DNA from 4 places in the Ruegeria sp. H6 genome. Region 3 is predicted to be linked to each of the others. Evidence: riboswitches for the same ligand, from Rfam matches in the RefSeq annotation. Region 3 holds a riboswitch; each other region holds the start of a gene.

Region 1 (5,776 bases), on a different contig from region 3:
CTTTCCTTGATGTCACAGACAAAGCGGTCGATGCGGGTGATCGCCTCGGCGGTGCAGGTGGCCTGATCCAGACCCAGATCGTTTTCCAGCCCGATCGCCTGCGCCTCGTCCCGGATATCCTCCTGCAACCGGTCGCGGCGCTTGGGGTCCAGGCCATCGGCGTTCGAGAATTCGTCCAGCAGCGATTCCAGCCGCACCATCCGGTCGGGCGTACCGCTTTCCTTCAGCGCAGGCGGGATATGGCCCAGCGTCACGGCCCCGATCCGGCGCTTGGCCTGCGCGGCTTCGCCGGGGTCATTGACGATGAAGGGGTAGATGACGGGCAGGTCGCGGATCAGCGCCTCGGGCCAGCATTCATTGCACAGGGCGACGGACTTGCCGGGCAGCCATTCCAGCGTACCATGGGCGCCAATATGGATCAGAGCATCTGCGCCCAAACCTTTGCGCAGCCACAGGTAAAACGCCACGTAGCTGTGGCGCGGGGTGCGCGACAGGTCGTGATAGTCATCATCGCGCAGCTCAGGCGTGCCACGTTCAGGTTGCAATGCGACCAGAGCTTTACCTCGGCGCAGGGCGGTGAAATGGAATGCGCCGTCCGCAAATGTCGGATCGTCCTGTGGTTGGCCCCAGACAGTTTGCAGATCTGCGCGCAGGTTTTCGGGCAGGTCGGCAAGCGTGGTTTGATAATCGGCAAGGGGCCATGAAATCCGCGAGTTCAGCAATTCCGCGGCAAGGTCTTCACCCGTTTCCCGGGGTGGTAGCCCCGGATCGGGTCGGTCGCGATCCTCGGTTTTGAAACCCTGCGTTTCAAGATCGCTCAAAATGGCCTCGGCCGAGGCCAGCGCGTCCAGACCCACGGCATGGGCCATTTGCCAATCCTTGCCGGGATAGGTGGACAGAACCAGCGCCGGGATCTGTTCGGCCTTCGGTGTATCGCGCAGGCTCAGCCAACCAGAGACGCGGTCGATGACGGCCTCGATCCGCTCGGCCTCGGGGCGGTGGGCAAAGCGGGAATATTCCAGATGGGGATCGCGTTTGCTCGGTTCCTTGAACGAGACTATGCCCGCGTTGATCCGCCCGTCCACCTCGGGCAGCACCACATGCATGGCAAGGTCGGCGGGGGACAGGCCGCGTTCGGCCTCGGCCCAGGCTTTGCGGCGCGAGGTGGCGAGGGCGACCTGAAACACCGGCACGTTGGCAGCATCCAGGGGCGAGGTGCCCGACGCGCCCTTGCCCGAGAACGAGGTGGCGTTGACAATCGCCGATGGGGCCAGCGCGGTGATGGTCTCGCGCAGCCAGTCGGCGGCGGCGGGGGCTTTGAGCGAGGGGGCAAACAGGCCAACCGCATCAAAGCCGCGTTCCCGCAACCTGCGGATCAGCGCCGCAACGGGCGCGGTGTCGGCAGAAGTCAGATAGGCCCGGTAGAAGGTCACGAGGATACGGTGCGCAGCGCCTGCAAAGGCGGCATCCGCCGGAATCACGCCCCGGTCGGGGCACCACGCGCCGCATTCCGGGATCGTCTTGGCCCCCATCACCGGCCCGGCATAGAGCCCCGCCGCCAGCGCCATCTGCGCCAGAGCGGCCTGTGCCGCGACCTCTCCACCCGTGTCACACAAATGCGCCAGCCGCCGCAGGGTCGAGACGGGTAGGGTGGAATAGTCGTCCAGCCGCGTATCTTCACGCCCGTCGGCGGGCAGGACGGCCAGCGCGATTCCCTTGGCCTGTGCCAGCGCCAGAACCTGCTGCAACCCGTAGGACCAGTACGGCACCCCGCCGATCAGGCGGATCAGGATGCCCTTGGCCCCCTCCAGCGTCTGTTCGACATAAGTGTCGACAGACAAAGGATGTTTCAGCGCCGTCAGATTGGCCAGCCGCAGGGTCGGCATCCGCCCTTCGGCCCCGCCGCCACGATGCCAGCCCGCCGCGAAAGCGCCAAGGTCGCTGTCGGAAAAGGACAGCACCACCAGATCCGCCGGGCTTTGGCCCAGATCGGTGGGGGTCTCGGTTTCCTCTAACCCATGGCTTTCGCGGAAGACAACGTGCATGACTTACTCGGCGGGCTCGGTCACGCCTGCAAGGAAATCGCGGATTTCAGCCTCTTTGATGTCGTCATGTTCGGCGATGACGACCAGGCGCGAGCGGCGATCTTCGCCGGGCTCCCATGGTCGGTCGTATTGATGGCGCACGCGGGCACCCACGGCCTGCACCAGTAGGCGCATCGGCTTGCCCTGAACAGCGGCGTACCCCTTGACGCGCAGGATGTTCAGCTCATTGGCCAGACGTTCGATTTTGGCCACCAGCGCGGCAGGATCGGTCTGTTCCGGCAACTCGACGATGATGCTTTCGAAATCGTCGTGTTCGTGATCATCATGACCATCGTGGTGGCTGGGACGCGCGTCCATGTCGTCTTCGGCGGCAGCCTCAAGCCCCAGCACGACGCGCACGTCAACCGCGCCTTCGGCAACCTCGACCACGGGCAGGGGGCGCGGAGCCTCGGCGGCGATGACCTCTCGTGCCTTGGCAACACCTTCGGGACCGGCCAGATCGGGCTTGGTCAGCAGGATGATATCGGCGCAGGAAATCTGATCCTCGAACACTTCGGACAGGGGCGTTTCGTGGTCAATCGAGTCATCTGCCAGACGCTGGGCGTCCACCGCCGCCACATTCGGCGCAAAACGACCGGCGGCCACAGCCTCGGCGTCGGCCAGAGCGATCACGCCATCCACGGTGATCTTTGACCGGATATCCGGCCAGTCGAACGCTTTCAGCAGCGGTTTGGGCAGCGCGAGGCCGGAGGTTTCGATCAGGATGTGATCAGGGCGCGGCTCCAGCGCCATCAGTGCCTCAATCGTGGGGATGAAATCATCGGCCACGGTGCAGCAGATGCAGCCATTGGCCAGTTCCATGATGTTTTCCGCCGGGCAATCCGGGATGGCGCAGGATTTCAGGATATCACCATCTACACCCACATCGCCGAACTCGTTGACCACTACGGCCAGACGCTTGCCCTGCGGGTTCTGCATCAGGTGGCGCACCAGTGTGGTCTTGCCCGAGCCCAGAAAGCCGGTGATCACAGTAACGGGGAGTTTTTCCAAGTTGCTCATTTCAGGGCTCCAATCGGGGGAATGCGGGCCGCACAGTTTTTGCGGAAATGTTCGGGGCGTTCGCGCCATTTGACCAGACCGTCCTCGGTGGCGAGGTATTTGGTCGCGCCTTCAACGATGGTTTCGACATGGTCGGATTCGTTGAGGTGCTCGTAGACAAAGGTCCAGCGATCTGGTCCGCCGCGCAGCACGATCGAGCAGCCCTCATCACAGTTCGACAGGCATTCCACTGCTTTCAGTGTGATCCCTTGTGGCAGGTCCGCCTGCTCAAGCGCTTTGTGCAGTAGGGTTCCGGGCCGTTCGGCGTCATCCTCGACAGGTAGTCCACGGCGACAGGTGGTACAAACCAGCAATTCGACCGGAGTTACGTCGGTCATCTCTCATCCCCCCAATAGGTTTCGGGGGACGGGGTTTCATGCGGGCCACGCATTGACATGGACCCAACACCGGAACACCCCGTCCGGTTTCAGTTTCGGGTGTTGGCAGGTCTCCCGGCTTGAGGATGTCAGGGTATAACCCTGTCGGATGTCCCGCCTTCCCGGCTTGCGCCAGTGGCTTTGGGCACCCTCTCCGTTCACGGTCGCGGGGGCGGCTGCGTTTGACGGAAAACCCGCTGACGCATTCCCTTTTCATCTGCTCTCACAGACACCAACAGAAGGGACATGCGGCACGCGCAGGCGACTTGTCAAGCGCGATACGACCCCTTGGGCAGCGGTAGGGTGAAAAGCGACCTGACAGCGTCGCTAGGCGGCATGAATACCTGCACCGCACATGCTGCCATGACCAAAAGCGCGAATAGGGAGTTGCGTGACATGAAAGTAGGATTCATCGGATTGGGAAATGTCGGCGGCAAGCTGTCGGGATCTCTGCTGCGCAACGGAATCGATCTGACGGTCCACGATCTGAACGCGGAATTGGTCGCCGAATTTGTCGAAAAAGGTGCCAAAGCGGCTGAAAGCCCCGCGCAGCTGATGCGCGATTGTGATGCTGTCATCACCTGCCTGCCATCACCTGCCGCCTCGGACGCGGTCATGCAAGAGATGCTGGTCGAGGTCAGGCCGGGCAAGATCTGGATGGAGATGTCGACCACTGACGAGGCCGAGGTCAAACGTCTGGGTGCCATGGTCATAGAACGGGGCGGCGCAGCCGTCGATTGCCCCGTGTCGGGCGGATGCCATCGCGCGGCCACCGGCAATATCTCGATCTTTGCGGGCTGTGATCGGGCAACGTTTGAAAGGATATTGCCATTTCTGACCAAGATGGGGCGGCGTATCCTGCATACGGGCGAATTGGGCTCGGCCTCGGTTCTGAAAGTGATGACCAACTATCTGGCCACCGCGAACCTGATCACCTGTGCCGAAGCGCTGGTGACGGCCAAAGCCGCAGGGATGGACCTGAACACGACGTATGAGGCCATCAGGATCTCGTCAGGTACGTCCTTTGTGCACGAGACGGAAAGTCAGGTCATATTGAACGGGTCGCGCGATATCTCGTTCACGATGGATCTGGTCAAGAAAGACATTGGCCTGTTTCAGGACGTGGCCGACCGTGCCGGCGTGCCGCTTGAAATCAATCCGCTGATGATCAAGATTTTCGAGGACGGCATCGCCCGGTTTGGCGAACGCGAGCTGTCGCCCAACATCATCAAACGCCTGGAAGAAGCGACAGGTCTGGATATCCGCGCGCCCGGTTTTCCACCGGAAATGACAGATGATGAACCCGAAGAGCCGGGTTACGAAGTTGTTCCCGGAAATCGCGCGGTTGTGTAGCAAAAAAGGCCAAAGCCATGCGCCCGAATGGGGCGCATACCGGTTGGACAAGGGCGCACCGGTCCTCTAAACAGCAAAGGGATAGCTTTCAGCACGCAGGCACGAGACCGGTAGATGACGGATGAGACCTTTCTCATTGTAACTACAATGAAAAACGAAGGGCCATTCATGATTGACTGGGTGGCTTACCATCGTGCGATCGGTTTTGACGATATCCTGATCTACACCAATGATTGCGAGGACGGAACCGATGCAATCGGTCGCCGCCTTCAGGAACTTGGTTGGGCCCATCACCAACCCAATGATGGCCTGTTGAAAACGCCGCAAGGGCGGGCTTTCACACAGGCGCGCCAGCATCCCAGCTATTTGACCTCTGACTGGATCATGAGCCTGGACGTTGACGAATACATCAACCTTCATCTGCCTGGGGGCGACATCCGCAGCCTCGTCGAGGCCAGTGGCGAGGCTGATGCGATTTCGATCTGTTGGCGCATGTTTGGCCAGGCGGGAATGCAGGAATTCGTGGATCGCCCGGTGACCGAGGTTTTTCTGCGGGCCTCGCCCGAGGATCGCGTTCCGCATGAACGGGCCAACGGCTTTAAGACGCTATTCCGCAACAATGGCAAATTCAATCGCCTCCGCGCGCATCGCCCCCGAATTGATCCCGAACATGCACCGTTTCCGGATGCGCCTTACGATGGCGTGCTTTGGCGAGATGCGGGTGGAAACCTGTACCCGGCGCACGAGGTCAGATGGCGGGCGTGGTCGGGGTTCCGACATACTTATGCCCGTATCAATCATTATGCCGTTCGCAGTTCAGACAGTTTTCTGATCAAGCGGGACAGGGGGCGTACCAATCACGTGCACAAAGATCAGGGCATCGATTACTGGCGCGTGATGAAC
Region 2 (5,776 bases), on a different contig from region 3:
CATCAGGCCGACAAAGCCGATAACGCCTGCCACGGATACAAAAACGGCTGTGGCAAGTGCTGCGGCGAAGAACATGCTGAACCTCAGCCCCTGAACCGGGACGCCAAGGGTCGAGGCCGTCAGGTCCCCGGTCAGCAGGGCATCCAGCCAGCGGTTGCGGTAGAGGGCGAAACTGAGGATCAGGATCAGGCCGGCGCAAACCAGCGGGAAGGTCTCCCACCGGGCCAGGCCAAGCCCGCCCAGCATCCAGAAGATCACGGAATGCGCGGCGCGGCTGTCGCCTGCAAAGATCAGGTAATTGGTGATGGCGGAAAACAGGAACGACACTGCAAGACCGGCCAGGATCAGTTTTTCAGGTGCGCTGGTGCGCAGAAAATGAACAAGCGCCAGAACAATGCCCGAGGCAATCAGACCGCCGCAAAACGCCGCCAGCGGCAGGGTCCAGAACCCCAGAATGTCGCCGGTCACCGTGATGACAAATACTGCGCCCGCCGCCGCCCCGGACGAGAGGCCAAAAAGAAAGGGATCGGCCAGATCGTTGCGTGTGGTGGTTTGCAAAACCACCCCGACAACGCCCAAACCCGCCCCGATCACGGCAGCAAACAAGGCGCGTGGCAGGCGCAGGTCAAATACGATGCGGTGCAAAGGGGACATGTCCCCGTCGGTCAGGCCCGTACCCAGAAACACCGCGTCCAACACGTCGCGGGCCGGAATGGCTGTGGTGCCGTAGGCGGTAGACACCAGCAAAAGGGCGGTCAGAACAACCGCCCCCAGCACAAAGACAAGGCCCATTCGGCCCATATCAGTTGAGGCCCGGATGCATGGCTTCAACCATTTTCGAGATTGCCTCGATATTTGCCGGGCCCGGTGTCAGCTCTTCGTAACGCAGGCCGATCCAGCGTTCGTTCTTGACCGCATCCGTTTGTGACATCACCGGGTGTTCCTGCAGGAACCTGAACGTATCCTCGGCCCCGTTTCCGGTCTGATAATCCAGCAGAACAAGGAATTCGGGGTTCGAGGCTGCAACCGCCTCCCACGAGGTGCGGCCCCAGCTTGTATCCATGTCATGGGTCACGTTCTGGCCGCCTGCCGCAGCGATCATCGCGTCGGGAATGGCGAACTTGCCCGCCGTAAAGGGCGCGTCTGCGGGACCGTCCAGCAGGAAGACGCGGGGTTTTGCCAGATCGGCTGTTTTGGTCTCGATGGCGGACAGCTGGTCTTTCCAGCCAGACACCAGCGCTTCGGCCTTATCCTCGACATGCATGACCTTGCCCAGACGCAGCACATCGTCAAACAGCAGGTCCATGCTGGCCTCGGGGCGGTCCTTGTCCAGATGCACACAGCTTTCCGTCAGGATCATCGTTTTGATACCGAAGGGCGCCAGCGTGTCGGGCGTGACGTCGCCACCGGGCTTCATGCCATAGTACCACCCGGCAAAGAACATGTCGGCCTCAACCGCAACAAGGTTTTCGACGGTCGGATATTTGGGTGCCAGCTCGGGGATGTCGCCGCGCAGGGTATCGAAATCGGCGCTGGTCTTGTACCAGCCCGTGATGCCAGTCAGGCCCACAATCTTGTCCTGAAGGCCCAACGCAAAGGCCATGTCGGTCATATTCATGTCGTGCACGACCAGACGCTCGGGCTGGGCTTCAAAGACCAGCGGTTCGCCGCAATTGTCGACGGTGACTTCGTGTGCGGCAGCACTGCCAGCGATGGCCGAGGCCAGCATCGCGGACCAGATTGGTTTCATATGGAAAACTCCTTGGATTCGTTGGGTTTGGATGTTCTTCGGATATCCAGCGCCGGGATCATCCGGCCTTCGTGGTGAAAGCACAGGTAGTCGACGTCAAAGGTCTCGCGCACCGTTTCGGGTGTCAGAACCTCGGCCACCGGACCAAAACTGGTCAGACGGCTGGATTTCATCAGGGCCACATGGGTGGCAAATTCAGGGATCATGACAAGGTCGTGGACGATCATCACAACGGTGATGCCCAGATCGGCCACCAAAGACAGCATGCGCCCTTTGGCGTCCGGGTCCAGATGGTTTGTCGGCTCGTCCAGAAACAGCAGAGATGGGTTCTGTGCCAGGGCCCGCGCGATATGCGCGCGCTGACGTTCGCCACCCGACAGGATGGAAATCTGTTTGTTGGCCAGGGTCTCAAGACCGGTCATCCTGAGAATTCTGGTCAGTTCGGCGGCGTGCTCCTCGGCCGATCGATCCGCCCAGATCGGGATCTGACCCAGCGCCACATAGTCACGCAACAGCAATCGACCATCGGGAAGTTCCTGCTGGCCCACAACCGCGATGACGCGGGCACGGTCCTTTGCAGACATGGATCTCAGGCTGCGCCCGTCGACGATGACATCGCCAAGTGCAAGGTCGGCGGCACCGCACAAAAGGTTCAAAAGCGTGGTTTTCCCGGCGCCGTTTGGCCCGGCGATGGCCAGAATCGCGCCTTCCTGCAGTTCGAATGACGCGCCCTGCAACAGAACATCCCCGTTCAGCGCGTAATATTCCAGGCCGCGCGCGATCAGAAAGGCAGGGTCGGTCTTTTGAGTGTCGGGATCAATGTCGTGTGGCATGAACCGCTCTGCTTGCTGCCAAGCGTGGGCGGAAGGTGCCGAAAATGTAAACACGTTCGATGCGTGCCATCAAAGCCTCCTTCCAGGACGCCCCGCCCCGGGTTGGTTGAACAGGTGATGGCAGGTCTCCTGACTTGCGGATCATTGCTTGGCCATCCTTCCCGGCCAATTGTGACCAGTGGTTGTTGGCGTCGCTCACCGCTTACAGTTGCGGGGGCAGTCACGGACTTGGAGGTGTTTTGGCCCACCGCACCGTGTTCCCTTTTCATCCCCAGAGTGCAAATCGGGGAACCATCACCGGTTGGAGTGCCTGACATAGCGGCATGGGTCAATAGAAATTTTATCAAGCAGCGTGGCAATCAATACGGCCTGGACTGTTGGTTGAATTTCGATGAAATGACGCAATTTCCGTCATTATGATGAAATATTTGGTTAATTCGTCAAGATTACCACTGCGATCCGAACAAATCGCACCCCATACTCAAAAGAAACAGAATTTGGAGGCATTGCATGAGCTGGAACATTTGCGTGGTTGGGGCTGGCAAGATCGGCCAGATGATCGCGACGCTGTTGAAAACATCCCCTCATTATTCGGTGACGGTGGCCGACAACGATCTGGCGGCGCTGTCGATTCTGAACGGCATGGGTGTGGCCACCCGTCAGATCAATGCGGGCGATGACGCTGCGTTGGAAAAAGGGTTGGCAGGGTTTGACGCCGTGATTTCCGCCGCGCCCTTCTTTTTAACACCAGCGATTGCCAAAGCGGCGCGCGCGGTTGGGGCCCATTACTTTGATCTGACCGAAGATGTCGCCGCAACAAATGCGGTCCGCGACTTGGCACAGGACAGCGCCACCGCGTTCATGCCGCAATGTGGGCTTGCGCCAGGGTTCGTGGGTATCGCGGGCGCGGCCCTGGCTGATGAGTTCGACGAGATCGACAGCTTGCACATGCGGGTCGGTGCGTTGCCGCTCTATCCGACCAATGCGCTGAAATACAACCTGACATGGTCGACCGATGGGTTGATCAATGAATATTGTAATCCCTGCGATGCCATTGTGAACGGCGAGCGGGTCAAAACCGCCCCGTTGGAGGATTATGAGCTGATCGGCCATGACGGTGTCGAATATGAATGCTTCAATACATCGGGCGGGTTGGGCACATTGCCGGAAACGCTGGATGGCAAGGCGCGGGATGTGTCCTATCGGTCGATCCGCTACCCGGGCCACCGCGATATCCTGCGTTTGTTGCTGAACGATCTGGGGCTGGAACGCCGCCGCGATCTGCTGAAGGAAATCTTCGAGAACGCCCTGCCGCGCACGGATCAGGACGTTGTTCTGGTCTATTGCACGGCGCGCGGCACCATCAACGGTGCGCTGCGCGAGAAATCCCTGATCAACAAATCCTTTGCCCGCACTATCGACGGTCAGGTCTGGAGCGCAATTCAGGTCACGACCGCGGCAGGCGTGCTGGGTGTGGTTGACCTGATGCGCACCGGCGCGCTGCCATCGCAAGGGTTCGTGCGGCAAGAACAGGTGAGGCTTGCGGATTTCCTGAACACCGAATTTGGCCGCCTTTACCGGGCGGGCGATGTAACCGAACAACACAAGGCGGCGTGAGAGATGAAAGACGTTGTGATGACTGCTGAGACAACACTGGCAAATATGGACCTGACAACCGACGCTTTGACCGGTGGCACGTTGCGGGTGACCTCTCCGATTGACGGGCGCGTGCTGGCGGATGTGCACGAAACACCTTTGGCCGAGATGGACACCATCATCGGCAAGGCCCAAGCCGCGTTCAAAGCCTGGCGCGTTGTGCCCGCCCCGCACAGGGGCGAGTTGATCCGCCTGTTGGGCGAAGAATTGCGCGCGGCCAAAGACGATCTGGGCGCGCTTGTCAGCTGGGAGGCGGGCAAGATCACGTCCGAAGGCCTGGGCGAGGTGCAAGAGATGATCGACATCTGCGATTTTGCCGTGGGCCTTTCGCGTCAGCTTTATGGTCTGACCATCGCCTCCGAACGCCCCGGCCACCGGATGATGGAAACCTGGCATCCGGCAGGGCCGGTTGGCGTGATCTCGGCCTTCAACTTCCCTGTGGCGGTCTGGTCGTGGAACGCGGCTTTGGCGCTGGTCTGCGGCGATTCGGTGATCTGGAAGCCGTCGGAAAAGACGCCGCTGACCGCCATGGCCTGCCAGAAGATCTTTGAACGGGCGCTGGCCCGGTTCGGCGAGGCGCCGGAAAATCTTTTGCAGACTATCATCGGTGGTGCAGATATCGGCAAGGCGCTGGTGTCCAGCCCGGATGTACCGGTGATTTCCGCCACCGGGTCCACACGTATGGGCCGCGCAGTGGCACCGGTTGTTGCCGAACGGTTCGGCAAGTGCATTCTGGAACTGGGGGGCAACAACGCGATGATCGTTGGCCCCTCGGCTGATCTGGAAATGGCGGTGCGGGCCATCGTCTTCTCGGCGGTCGGAACTGCGGGTCAGCGCTGCACCACTTTGCGGCGGCTAATCGTCCACAACTCGATCCGCGAAGACCTGGTTGCGCGCCTCAAGAAAGCCTATGCGGGTCTGCCCATAGGCGATCCAATGGCCGAAGGCACGCTGATCGGGCCACTGGTCGACGAAGCGTCAGGCCAGGCGATGACAGCGGCACTGAAAGCGGCAGAGGCCGAAGGCGGAGAGGTATTTGGCGGCCAGCGTGTGACCGAGGGCGCGCCCGCAGGGGTCTATATGCAGCCCGCGATTGTCGAGATGCCGGGGCAGACCGCAACCGTCAAAACCGAAACCTTCGCGCCGATCCTTTATGTCATGGGATATGATGACTTCGATCAAGCGATCCAGTTGCAAAACGATGTGCCACAAGGGCTGTCGTCATGCGTCTTTACCCTGAACATGCGCGAGGCGGAACAATTCCTGACCGCTGCGGGTTCGGATTGCGGCATCGCCAATGTCAATATCGGCCCCTCGGGCGCTGAAATTGGCGGTGCGTTCGGCGGCGAGAAAGAGACGGGTGGCGGGCGCGAAAGCGGCTCGGACGCGTGGAAATCTTATATGCGTCGCCAGACAAACACCGTGAACTATTCGGCGGAATTGCCGCTGGCTCAGGGGGTACGCTTCGACATCTGACCCGGGCCCGGGTCAGTCCGAAAACAGGTAATCCAGTTGCAGCATGGCTTCGGCCTGCTGC
Region 3 (5,776 bases):
GGGCAGCGCGTTGTTCGGGGGTTTCAATCTTGGTGATCCGCGCTTTGGGGAATTGGGCCAAGACCGCTTGAACCAGCGGGTGTTCCGTGGCTTCGGCCTTGAGCGCAAGCTCTGTCGCGTCGCGGGTTTCGGCGATTGTGGGCGCGTCGCCGTTGGAAACGATGGAAACGGCCCAGCGATTGCCGGTCCAGCGTTGCAGCGATGATCCGAGCTTGGCTGCCAGATCGGTGGGTGCGCGGTCGGTGGGCGTGAACTCGATCCGTCCCGGTTGGTACGAGACGAGGCGCACGCTGTTTTCCACTTCAACCAGCAGTTTGACGTCCCGGTTCGAGCGGATGAGTTCGACCACATGCTCAAACGTCGGGTACCGCGCCAGGGCGGTTTGCACATCCTGCGCCAGCGCGGCCGTTGGTGCGCCAGCGCCGCCTTGTGGGGCAGCTTGGTAGGCTGGCCGTGCCACCGCTTGCGGTTGCGCCGAAGCGGGCGCTGCGGCTGTCATCCCACCGCCCGGCCCACCGTTCGGCGGTGGGTTGGGCATATCCTGCAGCCGTTTGATCAGTTCCTCGGGGCTGGGCAGGTCGGCCACATGGGTCAGGCGGATAACGGCCATTTCTGCGGCCATCATGGCGTTGGGTGCGGCCGAGACCTCTTCGAGGGCTTTCAGCAGCATCTGCCACATCCGGGTCAGGACACGCATTGGCAGCGCTTCGGCCATTTGCTGGCCACGGGCGCGTTCATCGGGGGAAACAGTTGGATCTTCGGCAGCGTCCGGTGTGATTTTCACGACCGAGACCCAATGGGTGATCTCGGCCAGATCGCGCAGCACGGCCAGCGGATCGGCCCCTTCGGCATATTGCGCGCTCAGTTCGGTCAGAGCACCGGCCGCATCGCCGCGCAGGATCATGTCCATCAGGTCCAGAACACGGCCGCGATCTGCAAGACCCAGCATTGCACGCACTTGATCCGCGCTGGTTTCTCCGGCGCCATGCGAAATCGCCTGATCCAGCAATGATGTCGCGTCGCGGGCCGAACCTTCGGCTGCGCGGGTGATCAACGCCAGTGCATCCTCGGCGATCTGCGCGCCTTCCGCATCGGCGATCTTGCGCAAGAGGCCGATCATATCCTCGGGTTCGATCCGGCGCAGGTCGAACCGCTGGCAGCGGGACAGAACGGTGACCGGAACCTTGCGAATCTCGGTCGTGGCAAAGATGAACTTCACATGTTCGGGCGGTTCCTCAAGCGTCTTGAGCAGCGCGTTGAACGCGCTGGTCGATAGCATGTGGACCTCGTCGATGATATAGATCTTGTAGCGAGCGCTGGCGGCGCGATAGCGGACGCTGTCGATGATCTCGCGAATGTCGTTCACACCGGTGCGGCTGGCGGCGTCCATTTCCATCACGTCGACATGGCGGCCTTCCATGATGGCGGTGCAGTGTTCGCAAACACCGCAAGGTTCGGTTGTGGGTCCGCCATTGCCATCAGGCCCGATGCAGTTCATCCCCTTGGCGATGATCCGGGCGGTTGTGGTTTTGCCAGTGCCCCGGATGCCGGTCATGACAAAAGCCTGCGCGATGCGATCGGCCTCGAACGCGTTTTTCAGCGTGCGCACCATCGCGTCCTGTCCAACGAGGTCGGCAAAGGTCTCGGGGCGGTATTTGCGGGCGAGAACCTGATAGGCGGGGCTGGTCTGTTCGGTCATGTCTGCTCGGGTCGGATTCGGGACGTCGCCACAGCGTAGTGACCGCCGCTGTCCGCGTCCACAGGCGGTTGCCACGATTTTTGTTTTGGAATGTCTGGCTGTGGGGTTAGTATCCGGCGCTTATAGAATGGCACATAGATTTTCTGATCAACGTTTCGGGGGGAACGTAGAATGTCTGAGATCGTTATTCACGCGCTTCAGGTTGGCGGCGGAACGCTTGCGCTGACATCGATGCCGGGGCGTGGTGGCAACTATCCGAGTGATCTGGATGCAGTAGCGGGATGGAAGCCGGGTCTGATTCTGTCGATGGCCACCGAGGTCGAGATGATTCTGGACGGGGCCCGGGATTTTGGCGCTGACGTGCGCAGCCGGGCATGCCGATGGGTTCATCTGCCGGTCGAAGACTACGGCACACCCTGCGCCGAGGTGAATGCGCGCTGGGCGGAGGCCAGCGCTGCGGCGCGCCACGCCCTGTCTGGCGGCGGGCGCGTTCTGATCCATTGCAAAGGCGGTTGCGGCCGGTCCGGCATGGCCGTTCTGCGCCTGATGGTGGAATGCGGTGAGCATCCTGACGCCGCGCTGGAGAGGCTGCGCGCCCTGCGCCCTTGCGCCGTGGAAACCGACGAACAGATGCAGTGGGCCACCGTTCCAGCGGGCGCTTTGGTCGCTGAATAATCAGGTTGTCGGACGGCACTCGGCCGTCATCGGCGCATCTTGTGACAGGGCCAGTGCTTCGAGCATCGCAAGCGGGGGTTTGGGCAGGAAATCTACCGGGATGGCGCGTGCTTCGGTGCCAAACAACAGATCAGCGTAATCGTCCAGCTTTGATGTTTCGATAACCGGATCAGTGCCACAGAATACTCTGATTTCATCGGCCCGCGCCCGGAACCGAGCGGTGCAGCCGTGGGCGCAGAACCTCAGTTCGCTGCTGCCTTCGATTTCGAAATCAGAGCTGGTGGCCGGGGCGGCCTCGGTTATCGAAGTGGCCAGAGCACGGGCCACCTGAGCCAGTGCGGGACATGTTTTGCCGGTCCGTTGGCAGATTGTTGCCGAGAATTGGTGCGTCTTTGTCTTCCAGATCACGTCGCGCCCTCCGCGCAGTGAGCGGGGATTTGGATCGGGGAAAATCGCGCGGTGCGATCAGACCCTGCCCAGGCGCCCCGCCCGAGTTTCGGTTACAGTCTCTGATGGCAGGTCTCCTGACTTGCGGGTCGCTGCGTTGCCGACCTTCCCAGCCTTGCGGCCAGTGGTGTTTCGGCATTGCTCTCCGCCTACAGTTGCGGGGGCAGTCGCGGATTTGGTTGTGCCGGAATGTCCGAGCAGAACCGTACCGTGTTCCCTTTTCATCCCGACCCGGATTGGGTGCGGGAACCATCGCCTCATCGCTAGCGGGTTGCAGGGCCTCGAGTCAAGTCCGGGCCGTGGGTCGACGCGAGGTCATCTGCTGGGGTTCTTGACTCTGCGGTTCAATCCGTGCCGATTGAAGAAAGTGAACTGTTTGGTTCAGATTGCGTCGGGGGATCAGATGCTGGACACCCAGCGCCAAGTCGAGGTCGAAGACTTTTGGTTTCCGTCCGGATCAGCCACCCTGTCCGCGCGGTTGTATCGTCCGCTGGTCGAGCCCGAAACTGTAGTGGTTCTGAACAGTGCGACCGGCGTGCCGCGCGACTATTATAAGCATTTCGCTCAATGGCTGGCGCGGGACCGGGGGATCGCCTGCCTGACCTATGATTACAGCGGATTTGGGCATTCGCTGACCGATCGAATGCGGGATGCCACCGTCACGATGTCTGATTGGGCCTTGGTGGATATGCCTGCGGCGCGGGCCGAAATGCGCCGCCGGTATCCAATGGCGCAGCAGTGGACGATCGGGCATTCAATTGGCGGTATGCTGGGACCGATCCAGCCGGATGTTGCACAGATCGACCGGTTGATTTGCGTGTGTTCCGGATTGGTGACGCTGTCCGACCACCCCTGGCCTTGTCGCGCGTTGGCCGCATTGTTCTGGTATGGCCACGTTCCGGTTCTGACACGGGCGCTGGGGTATCTGCCGGGAAGGGCGGTGGGCTTTGGCCAGGATTTGCCTGCCCGGGTCTATTGGCAATGGCGCAGATGGTGCACCAACCCGCTGAACTATGTGCCCGAGATCGGGAGCGAACTGCCGGAAGTGACGTGGTCCGATACCGCCGGATCGGTTGATCTGATCACCTTTGCCGATGATGAGATGGTTCCGCCGCAGGCCGTTTGGCGCCTGGCGGAGCTGTTTGGCCCCGGCGCGCGGCGGCATCTGATTGATCCGCAAGAGCATGGGTTGCAGACGTTAGGCCATATCGGAGCATTCGCACGGCGCAATTCAGCCATCTGGCCGCGTTTGATCGCCTGAACAGTGGGGAAATCGAGGTGAGAGGTTGGACATCGACCCAAGCGGGGCTCGTTGTGGCTGCTTCCTTCCGGACCTGACCAGGTTGGCGAGGCGCTCGCCCGCGCCAACCTCTCGCAGAGTGATATAGGCGCGTGGCCCGGAAATGGCAAGCGGTCACAAGCTGAGCTGAACCTGCAGGAATCCGTCCTTGTCGAGGCCCAGATCCTGGGGCGCAAACTCAGCCAGTTCGGTCAGGAACCGACGGGCTTTGGGACCTGTGCGCAATATCGCCTGCTCACCACCGAGCGGGGTAAATGAAAACGGTGGCCGCAACTGATCGGGTTGCAGGTCGCTTGCGTGGGCGGTGATATAATCGCTCAGCTGGTCCCGGATGTTCAGCATTGGCAGGTCCAGGGTTTGCGCCTGTTGCGCTATGGGGAAATGCCCACCGCCATTGGCCCGATAGTTGTTCATCGCCACAAGAAACCTTTGATCTGCAGTCACTTGCCGGGCGTTGTAGGTCAGGTTGCGTATGCGCGAGTGATCAGGATTGATCACGCGGCCAAGCGCGTCGAACCGGGCGGGTTGCGACAGGTCGATTTCATAAGTGAGGCCATAGATGGCATCGAAATTATGCCCGGTGCGTGTAGGATCGATCAGATCGGACGTAACATGCGGCACGATCTGGTTATAAATCCCGGCCGACATGTCCAGCCAATCCCTGATCTGCGCGCCTGTTGCCAGTACAGCGCAGAGCGTGTTGGGAAACACATGCATATCCGCCAGATGACGCAGAGAGATATCTCCGGCCGGGACATCCGAATAGTAATCCGGCCCGGCGCGCCCGCCGAACTTGCACGGCGCTGTTGCAGAAAGAATCGGCAGGTCCGCAAGCGGCCCGGTTACCATTGGTCGCAATGCGGCCACCTGCGCTGCGGCCACAAGGGCCATTCCCCTGTCTTCGGCACAATATGAGAAATAGCTGTGTATCGGGTCTTTGATGCGGGCAATAGGCCGGCCCATCAGCACTCGCGTCGCCGCATGACCTTTGGCCACAATCTCCGTCACTTCGGGATCTTCAGGCACGGATGCCGCAGGCGCGATGGGCTGAGCGCAGGTTTCCGTCGCAACGATCTTCCAACCGGCAGTCTCGCGCCGCAGTTCCAGGTCGACAACGCCCAGATACGCCCCCGCCCAGCCGGGCATGACGGTTGGCGTGCCGTGGATCAATCCTTTGACATGATCCACGTGCGCCAGATTTTCATGGGCTTGACCGGGTAGCGTCAGATGCGTGTGGCCTGCAATGACAACATCAATGTCGGGCAGGGCGGCCAGCGGAACAGCGGCATTTTCCAGCCCCTTTTCAGCTTCAGTTTGCCCAAGGCCCGTATGGGCCAGCGCGATCACCAAATCGCAACCTTGTTGACGCAAGGCGCTGGCTTCGTCCCGCGCAGAGGTCAGGATATCCGTTGTTCGGACCTTGCCTGCGATCAGATGGGCCTCCCATAACTCGGTCTGTGGCGGCAAGACAGAGAAGACGCCGATCTGGATCGGAGCCGAAACCCCACGGCAGACCAACTGGCGTTTCAGAACCGCGTGGCGGCACCATGATTGTGCGCCGGTTACACAATGCGCGTTGCTGCACAGGACCGGATAGGGGGCTTGTCCCACCACAGCATCCAAAAAAGGCAGGCCAAACCCGAAATCATGGTTGC
Region 4 (5,776 bases), on a different contig from region 3:
GGAGCAAATGAGTGACAAGGACGACCGGTTTCTGGAACGCGGGATCGAGGACACACTGGTCACCGATTTCGCGGAAACCCACCGCAAGAGCTATGGCGATTTTCTACAGCTCAAAACCCTGCTGAACCTGCAAAAGACCTTTCAGGACCCCGCGCAACCCGATGAGATGCTGTTCATCATCATCCATCAGGTCAGCGAGTTGTGGCTGAAACTGATGCATCATCAGCTGGTCGAGGTGCGTCGCTTTCTGCAACAAGACGAATTCGGACCGGCGATGAAGAACCTTGACCGGATCAAGGCCATCCAGCGACAGTTGATAGCAGCGTGGGAAACCCTGCTGACCATGACGCCCGCAGACTACATGACGTTCCGGCAGGCGTTGGGCAGTTCTTCGGGCTTTCAAAGCTATGGCTATCGGCAGATCGAGTTCATCCTGGGCAACAAGGATGCCTCGACCCTGAAAGTGCACGAACACGACCCGGAGGTCATCGAGATGCTGCAGGCGGCGCTGAGCAAGCCATCGCTATACGACGAGGTGCTGCACATGATGGCGCGTCAGGGGTTTGACGTGCCAGCGGACCTGCTGGACCGGGATTATGCTCAGCCCTATTCCGGCGATCCCCGCGTGGTGAAACTATGGGTACAGGTGTTCCGCGACACCGGCAAACACTGGGATCTCTACGCACTGGCCGAAAAGCTGATGGATGTGGAATCCCTGTTTCAGCGCTGGCGCTTTGATCATGTCACCGCGGTCGAGCGGGTGATCGGCAACCAGCCCGGCACAGGTGGCTCCAGCGGCGTGTCCTTCCTGCGCAAGGCCTTGGATCTGAGGTTCTTTCATGATCTCTACGACGTGCGGACCGAATTGATGTATGCCGATCAGGAGTGAGCGATGTTGTACCGGGGTTTCACGCAGGAAGAGCTGGATCAGGAATATGCGCCCTCATCAATGATCGGCGGTGATCTCACACCCTATGTCGAAAGCTGGGCGGCGCTCAGCGCGCAAAACCGAGCGCAGTTGGAGTGTCGGGAGAACCTTTCTTACGGAGATGCTCCGTCGCAGGTTCTGGACTTTTTCCCGGCCAAAGGCACAGGCGCGCCGCTGCATGTGTTCATCCATGGCGGCTATTGGCAGGCGCTCAGCCAGCGCGAGTCTGCTATGATGGCCCCTGCGCTGATCGAGGCCGAGCAATCCTTTGCGACCCTCAACTACACGCTCGCCCCCGACGCCCGGATCGGGGACATGGTCGAGGAATGCCGCAATGCACTGCTGTGGCTGGCGGCAAATGCGTTCAACCTGGGCTTTGATCCGTCGCGCATTACGTTATCGGGCCACAGCGCCGGCGCCCATCTGGCCAGCATGGTCATGGCAACCTCAGCCGATGCCCTGGCCCGTGCAGGCCTTCGTGTGCGCGACGTGATCCTGATCAGCGGGATTTATGATCTGGAGCCGATCAGCCTCACGCCGGTGAATGACCCGCTGCAACTGACCCCGGTTGAGGTGCACGACCTGTCGCCAAACCTGCATCTCCCCCGCCCCGGCCCCCGTTATCGCGTGACCGTGGCCGAACGTGACACACCCGAATTCATCCGCCAAAGCCGAGGCTATGCAGAATTGCTTCGCAAGGCCGGGCATTCGGTGAATTTCGATCTGCAGAAGGGGATGCAGCATTTCGACATTGTTATGCATGCGGGGACGTTTTTGGCGGGATCGAAATAGGCAATTGCATCTACTGCGGCGTCACGAATGTCCGCTATGAGCCCATAGCTACCAAAGTGCTGTTCCGCAGCCAACGTCGGCTCTGAATGCAGAGTTGAGTCGTGGCAAAGATTGGCGGTCCCAGATTTGAGGCCGCCGTTGGCAACTGTTGTTTACGCAGGATTGAACAACCGTTGAGTGAACAATTCGCTCTGTTTGGTATCGCGAAGAAGTTTTGCACCCGCCAGGACCGCCAAGTCAGCAATCGGTTCAACCACGACTACTAGCAGATAGGCCGTACCGAAACTTGCTACTGCGGACATGTTCTCGGCACCAAAGCCCTGACCGTAGAATGCCCAAAACGCCACCCACGCAATAACACCACCTTGATAAGCAAATGACAGCTTAAGGACTTCGCTGTAGCTGCAATCGACGTAGGCTTTCTGCTCTGGGATGATGCGCTTCGCCAATGCATCAATGACGAACAGCGGGAAAAGCAATGTGGTGACGTTGACAAAGAACATCGGCATGTCGCTCGGGGCGAACAAAGCACCCTGAATAAGCAGCCCGCCAGCCAAGCCGACCGCAGCCGGACCAGCTCCTAGTAGAAGGAGAATAGTTGTTCCAAGGATGAAGTGAACCTCCGAAATGCCAACTGCGAAATGCGGAAACAATTCGAAGAAGAGGAACACAGCAGCGACCGCAAGAACGCTGCGCAGTCCGAATGAAATGACTGAATGTGACTTAAGGTCGTGGGCAACGAGTTTCAGTGAGTAGCCGCCTGCGGCAGCCGCCGTGCCATAGGCGAGGACCATTTTCGCGCCATCAACGACGCCGGGTTCAATGTGCATATCAAGTCTCCTTGCCGTCCTTCCTGACGGCATCTGGTGCCGAAATCTCGGCGGTTGCGTTGGCGGCAGGTCTCCTGGCTCGCGGTTCAACGCGCCCCCGGACCTTCCCAACACATGTGTCAGTGGTGCAGTTTCGGGCTTGCTTGCCGCTTACAGTTGCAGGGGCAGCCGAGGTTTCTCACCCCGTTCCCTTTTCAGCCGGTCACAATGCGACCGACCACCGCTTTTCAAGCATAGACATCTAGTATGAGAACTGGTCAACCGAATACGACCTTGAATCCAATAAAGCAGACGTTTGCACACGCGCGGCGAATTCACACATTGTCCGCAAAGTTGACCTTCGGTCACTTTCCTCTTGAGGCCGGACAACAATTAAACCAACCGCGTTTGTCATTGGGATCGTGGAACTTCCTGCAGGGCAAAGAAAAACGGCGACCCAAGGGGTCGCCGCTATCTGTTTCACTTCAAACCTGGATCAATCCAGCGTCCGGGTGACCTCTTCGCGTTCGAAGATTTCGATCACGTCGGCGGGGCGGATGTCGTCGTAGTTTTCGAAGGCCATACCGCATTCCTGACCCGACTGAACCTCGGCCACTTCGTCCTTGAAGCGTTTGAGCGTTTTCAGTGTGCCTTCGTGGATCACCACGTTGTCGCGCAGCAGGCGGACGCCAGCGGAGCGACGAGCGACGCCTTCGGTAACCAGACAGCCAGCAACCTTGCCAACGCCGGTGACCTTGAAGACCTCTTTGATCTCGGCGTAACCGATGAACTTTTCGCGGATCTCTGCGCTCAGCAGGCCGGACGCGGCGGCTTTCACGTCGTCCACAAGGTCATAGATCACCGAGTAGTACCGGATCTCCACACCTTTCTGGTTCGCCGTGTTCCGCGCCGATGCGTTGGCACGGACGTTAAAGCCAAAGATCGGTGCACCAGAGGCTTCGGCGAGGCCGACATCCGTTTCGGTAATCGCACCAACGCCCGAGTGCAGCACGCGCACGCGCACCTCGTCGTTGCCGATCTTTTCCATCGCCTGGACGATGGCTTCGGCGGAACCCTGCACGTCTGCTTTCATCAGAATCGGCAACTCGGTGACGTTTTCGTCTTCCTTGGCCTTCTGCATCAGCTGCTCAAGGGTGGTCGCGGCACCGGCGGCGGCGCGTTTGTCCTTGGCGGCTTGCTCACGATAGGCAGCAATCTCACGGGCCTGCGCTTCGGTCTCGGTGACGTTCAGAACGTCGCCCGCTTCGGGCGTGCCGTTGAGACCCAGCACCTCGACCGGAACCGAGGGGCCAGCCTCTTTGACGCGGTCGCCCTTGTCATTGATCAGCGCACGGACCTTACCGTATTGCTCACCCACAACGAAGATATCGCCCTGACGCAGCGTGCCGTTCTGAACCAGAACGGTGGCCACAGGGCCGCGGCCCACATCCAGCTGCGCCTCGATCACGGCACCTTGGGCGGCGCGGTCGGGGTTGGCTTTCAGTTCAAGAATCTCGGCTTGCAACGCGATGGCTTCCAGCAGCTCGTCCAGACCCTGACCGGTGATGGCAGAGACTTCGACGTCCTGAACCTCACCCGACATCTTCTCGACGATCACTTCGTGCTGCAGCAGGTCGGTGCGCACCTTGTCCGGGTTAGCATCGGGCTTGTCGACCTTGTTGATCGCCACAATCATCGGCACGTCGGCGGCCTTGGCGTGGTTGATCGCCTCAATCGTCTGCGGCATCACCGCGTCATCGGCGGCCACAACCAGAACCACGATATCCGTGACCTGAGCCCCGCGCGAGCGCATCGACGTAAACGCCGCGTGGCCCGGAGTATCCAGGAAGGTCAGCGTGGTGCCACCATCGGTTTTGACCTGATAGGCGCCGATATGCTGAGTGATCCCTCCGGCCTCACCGGCCACAACGCGCGCGTCGCGGATGGCATCCAGCAGCGAGGTTTTGCCGTGGTCAACGTGACCCATGATGGTGATGACCGGCGGACGCGGTTTCAGATCGTCTTCGCTGTCTTCGACCTCTTTGATGACGTCTTCAACATCCGAATCGGAGACGCGGGTCACCTTGTGGCCGAATTCCTCGATGATCAGCTCGGCGGTGTCGGCGTCGATGGTCTGGTTTTGCGTGACCATCATGCCCATCTGCATCAGCGATTTTACAACGTCAGCCACACGCTCGGCCATACGGTTGGCCAGTTCCGAGACCATGATCGCCTCGGGCAGCTGAACGTCGCGGATCACCTTTTCCCGCTCGACCGTGCCGCCCATGGCCTTCTGACGCGCACGCTCTTGCTTGCGCTTCATCGCAGCCATTGAGCGTTGGCGGTTGCCTTCGCCACCGGTGGCCTGACCCAGTGTCAGTTTGCCGGAACGGCGATTATCATCCCGACCTTTACCACGGCCACGCTGCTCACGTTCGCGGTCCTGCTTGCGCGGGGCTGCTGCGGGGGCTGGTTTGTTGGCCGGACCGCGGGCAGGTTTGGCCTCTTCCGGGGCCGGAGCGGCAGCAGCACGTTTGGCAGCCTCTTCGGCTTCCTGGCGCTTACGCTCTTCTTCCTCGGCCTTGGCACGTGCTTTTTCTTCGGCTTCGCGCTGTTCGCGTTCCTTGGCTTCTTGTTCGGCACGGCGACGGGCGCGTTCTTCTTCGCGGGCCTTCTCCTGTGCTTCGCGGGCTGCGGCCTCTTCGGCCTCGCGGGCCTTGGCAGCCTGCAGCGCTTTCATCCGGCGCGCCATTTCCGCATCGGAAATCCCGGCGGGACGACGCGAAGGATCGCCTGATGGCGTGGCACCGCCACCCGGTTTGGACGCGCCCGGCTTGGGGACCACCACGCGTTTGCGTTTGGTTTCCACCACGACATTCTTGGTGCGTCCGTGGCTGAAACTCTGTTTCACATTTCCGGGGCGTGCCCCGCCACGAAGACCCAATGTCTTTTTGCCGTCATTATCGCTCATAAAGCTTCTTACCCTTCCGAGCGGCCCCTGCCGCCGTCATCCTTTTCGCGCAAGCCACGCAGGCGCTGCGCTTCCTCTACAACACGTTTGGCGAGTCCGCCAGAGGCCAAGGCCGCATGAATCACGGTTTGGCGCCCAAAAGCCCCTCCTAACTCGTCTGCCGTCAGCCAGCCGATGTATTTTCCGAAGTGCGGCGTGCTGAGTTTCGACTTGCCGCGCCCCGATCCGTCCGAGGCCTGAATCAGTACCTGGGCCTCTTCCCGGTCCAGCCACGTC

Evidence for each region. Region 3 has a riboswitch for cobalamin ahead of ACR0AG_RS21465 (hypothetical protein). Riboswitches for the same ligand answer to the same signal wherever they lie in the genome.
Region 1: another riboswitch for cobalamin. It lies ahead of ACR0AG_RS04545 (DUF1636 family protein); the one in region 3 lies ahead of ACR0AG_RS21465 (hypothetical protein).
Region 2: another riboswitch for cobalamin. It lies ahead of ACR0AG_RS11975 (ABC transporter ATP-binding protein); the one in region 3 lies ahead of ACR0AG_RS21465 (hypothetical protein).
Region 4: another riboswitch for cobalamin. It lies ahead of ACR0AG_RS11525 (energy-coupling factor ABC transporter permease); the one in region 3 lies ahead of ACR0AG_RS21465 (hypothetical protein).

What each region holds. Positions count from the first base shown of each region.
Region 1 covers NZ_JBQFOA010000001.1:943,724-949,499, forward strand. The annotation lists gene cobN (cobaltochelatase subunit CobN) at 1-2,045, opposite strand, end outside; gene cobW (cobalamin biosynthesis protein CobW) at 2,049-3,104, opposite strand; gene ACR0AG_RS04545 (DUF1636 family protein) at 3,101-3,481, opposite strand; cobalamin riboswitch at 3,569-3,772, opposite strand; gene ACR0AG_RS04550 (NAD(P)-dependent oxidoreductase) at 3,884-4,873, shown strand; gene ACR0AG_RS04555 (glycosyltransferase family 2 protein) at 5,021-5,776, shown strand, end outside.
Region 2 covers NZ_JBQFOA010000005.1:230,446-236,221, reverse strand. The annotation lists gene ACR0AG_RS11985 (FecCD family ABC transporter permease) at 1-801, opposite strand, end outside; gene ACR0AG_RS11980 (ABC transporter substrate-binding protein) at 803-1,750, opposite strand; gene ACR0AG_RS11975 (ABC transporter ATP-binding protein) at 1,747-2,583, opposite strand; cobalamin riboswitch at 2,686-2,894, opposite strand; gene ACR0AG_RS11970 (saccharopine dehydrogenase family protein) at 3,094-4,200, shown strand; gene amaB (L-piperidine-6-carboxylate dehydrogenase) at 4,219-5,715, shown strand; gene ACR0AG_RS11960 (DUF5928 domain-containing protein) at 5,728-5,776, opposite strand, start outside.
Region 3 covers NZ_JBQFOA010000021.1:196-5,971, forward strand. The annotation lists gene ACR0AG_RS21455 (DNA polymerase III subunit gamma/tau) at 1-1,699, opposite strand, end outside; gene ACR0AG_RS21460 (protein-tyrosine phosphatase family protein) at 1,871-2,374, shown strand; gene ACR0AG_RS21465 (hypothetical protein) at 2,375-2,782, opposite strand; cobalamin riboswitch at 2,872-3,090, opposite strand; gene ACR0AG_RS21470 (alpha/beta hydrolase family protein) at 3,189-4,082, shown strand; RNA gene ffs (signal recognition particle sRNA small type) at 4,098-4,196, opposite strand; gene ACR0AG_RS21480 (bifunctional 2',3'-cyclic-nucleotide 2'-phosphodiesterase/3'-nucleotidase) at 4,236-5,776, opposite strand, start outside.
Region 4 covers NZ_JBQFOA010000005.1:149,366-155,141, forward strand. The annotation lists gene ACR0AG_RS11515 (tryptophan 2,3-dioxygenase) at 8-889, shown strand; gene ACR0AG_RS11520 (alpha/beta hydrolase) at 893-1,720, shown strand; gene ACR0AG_RS11525 (energy-coupling factor ABC transporter permease) at 1,873-2,550, opposite strand; cobalamin riboswitch at 2,598-2,790, opposite strand; gene infB (translation initiation factor IF-2) at 3,026-5,500, opposite strand; gene ACR0AG_RS11535 (RNA-binding protein) at 5,509-5,776, opposite strand, start outside.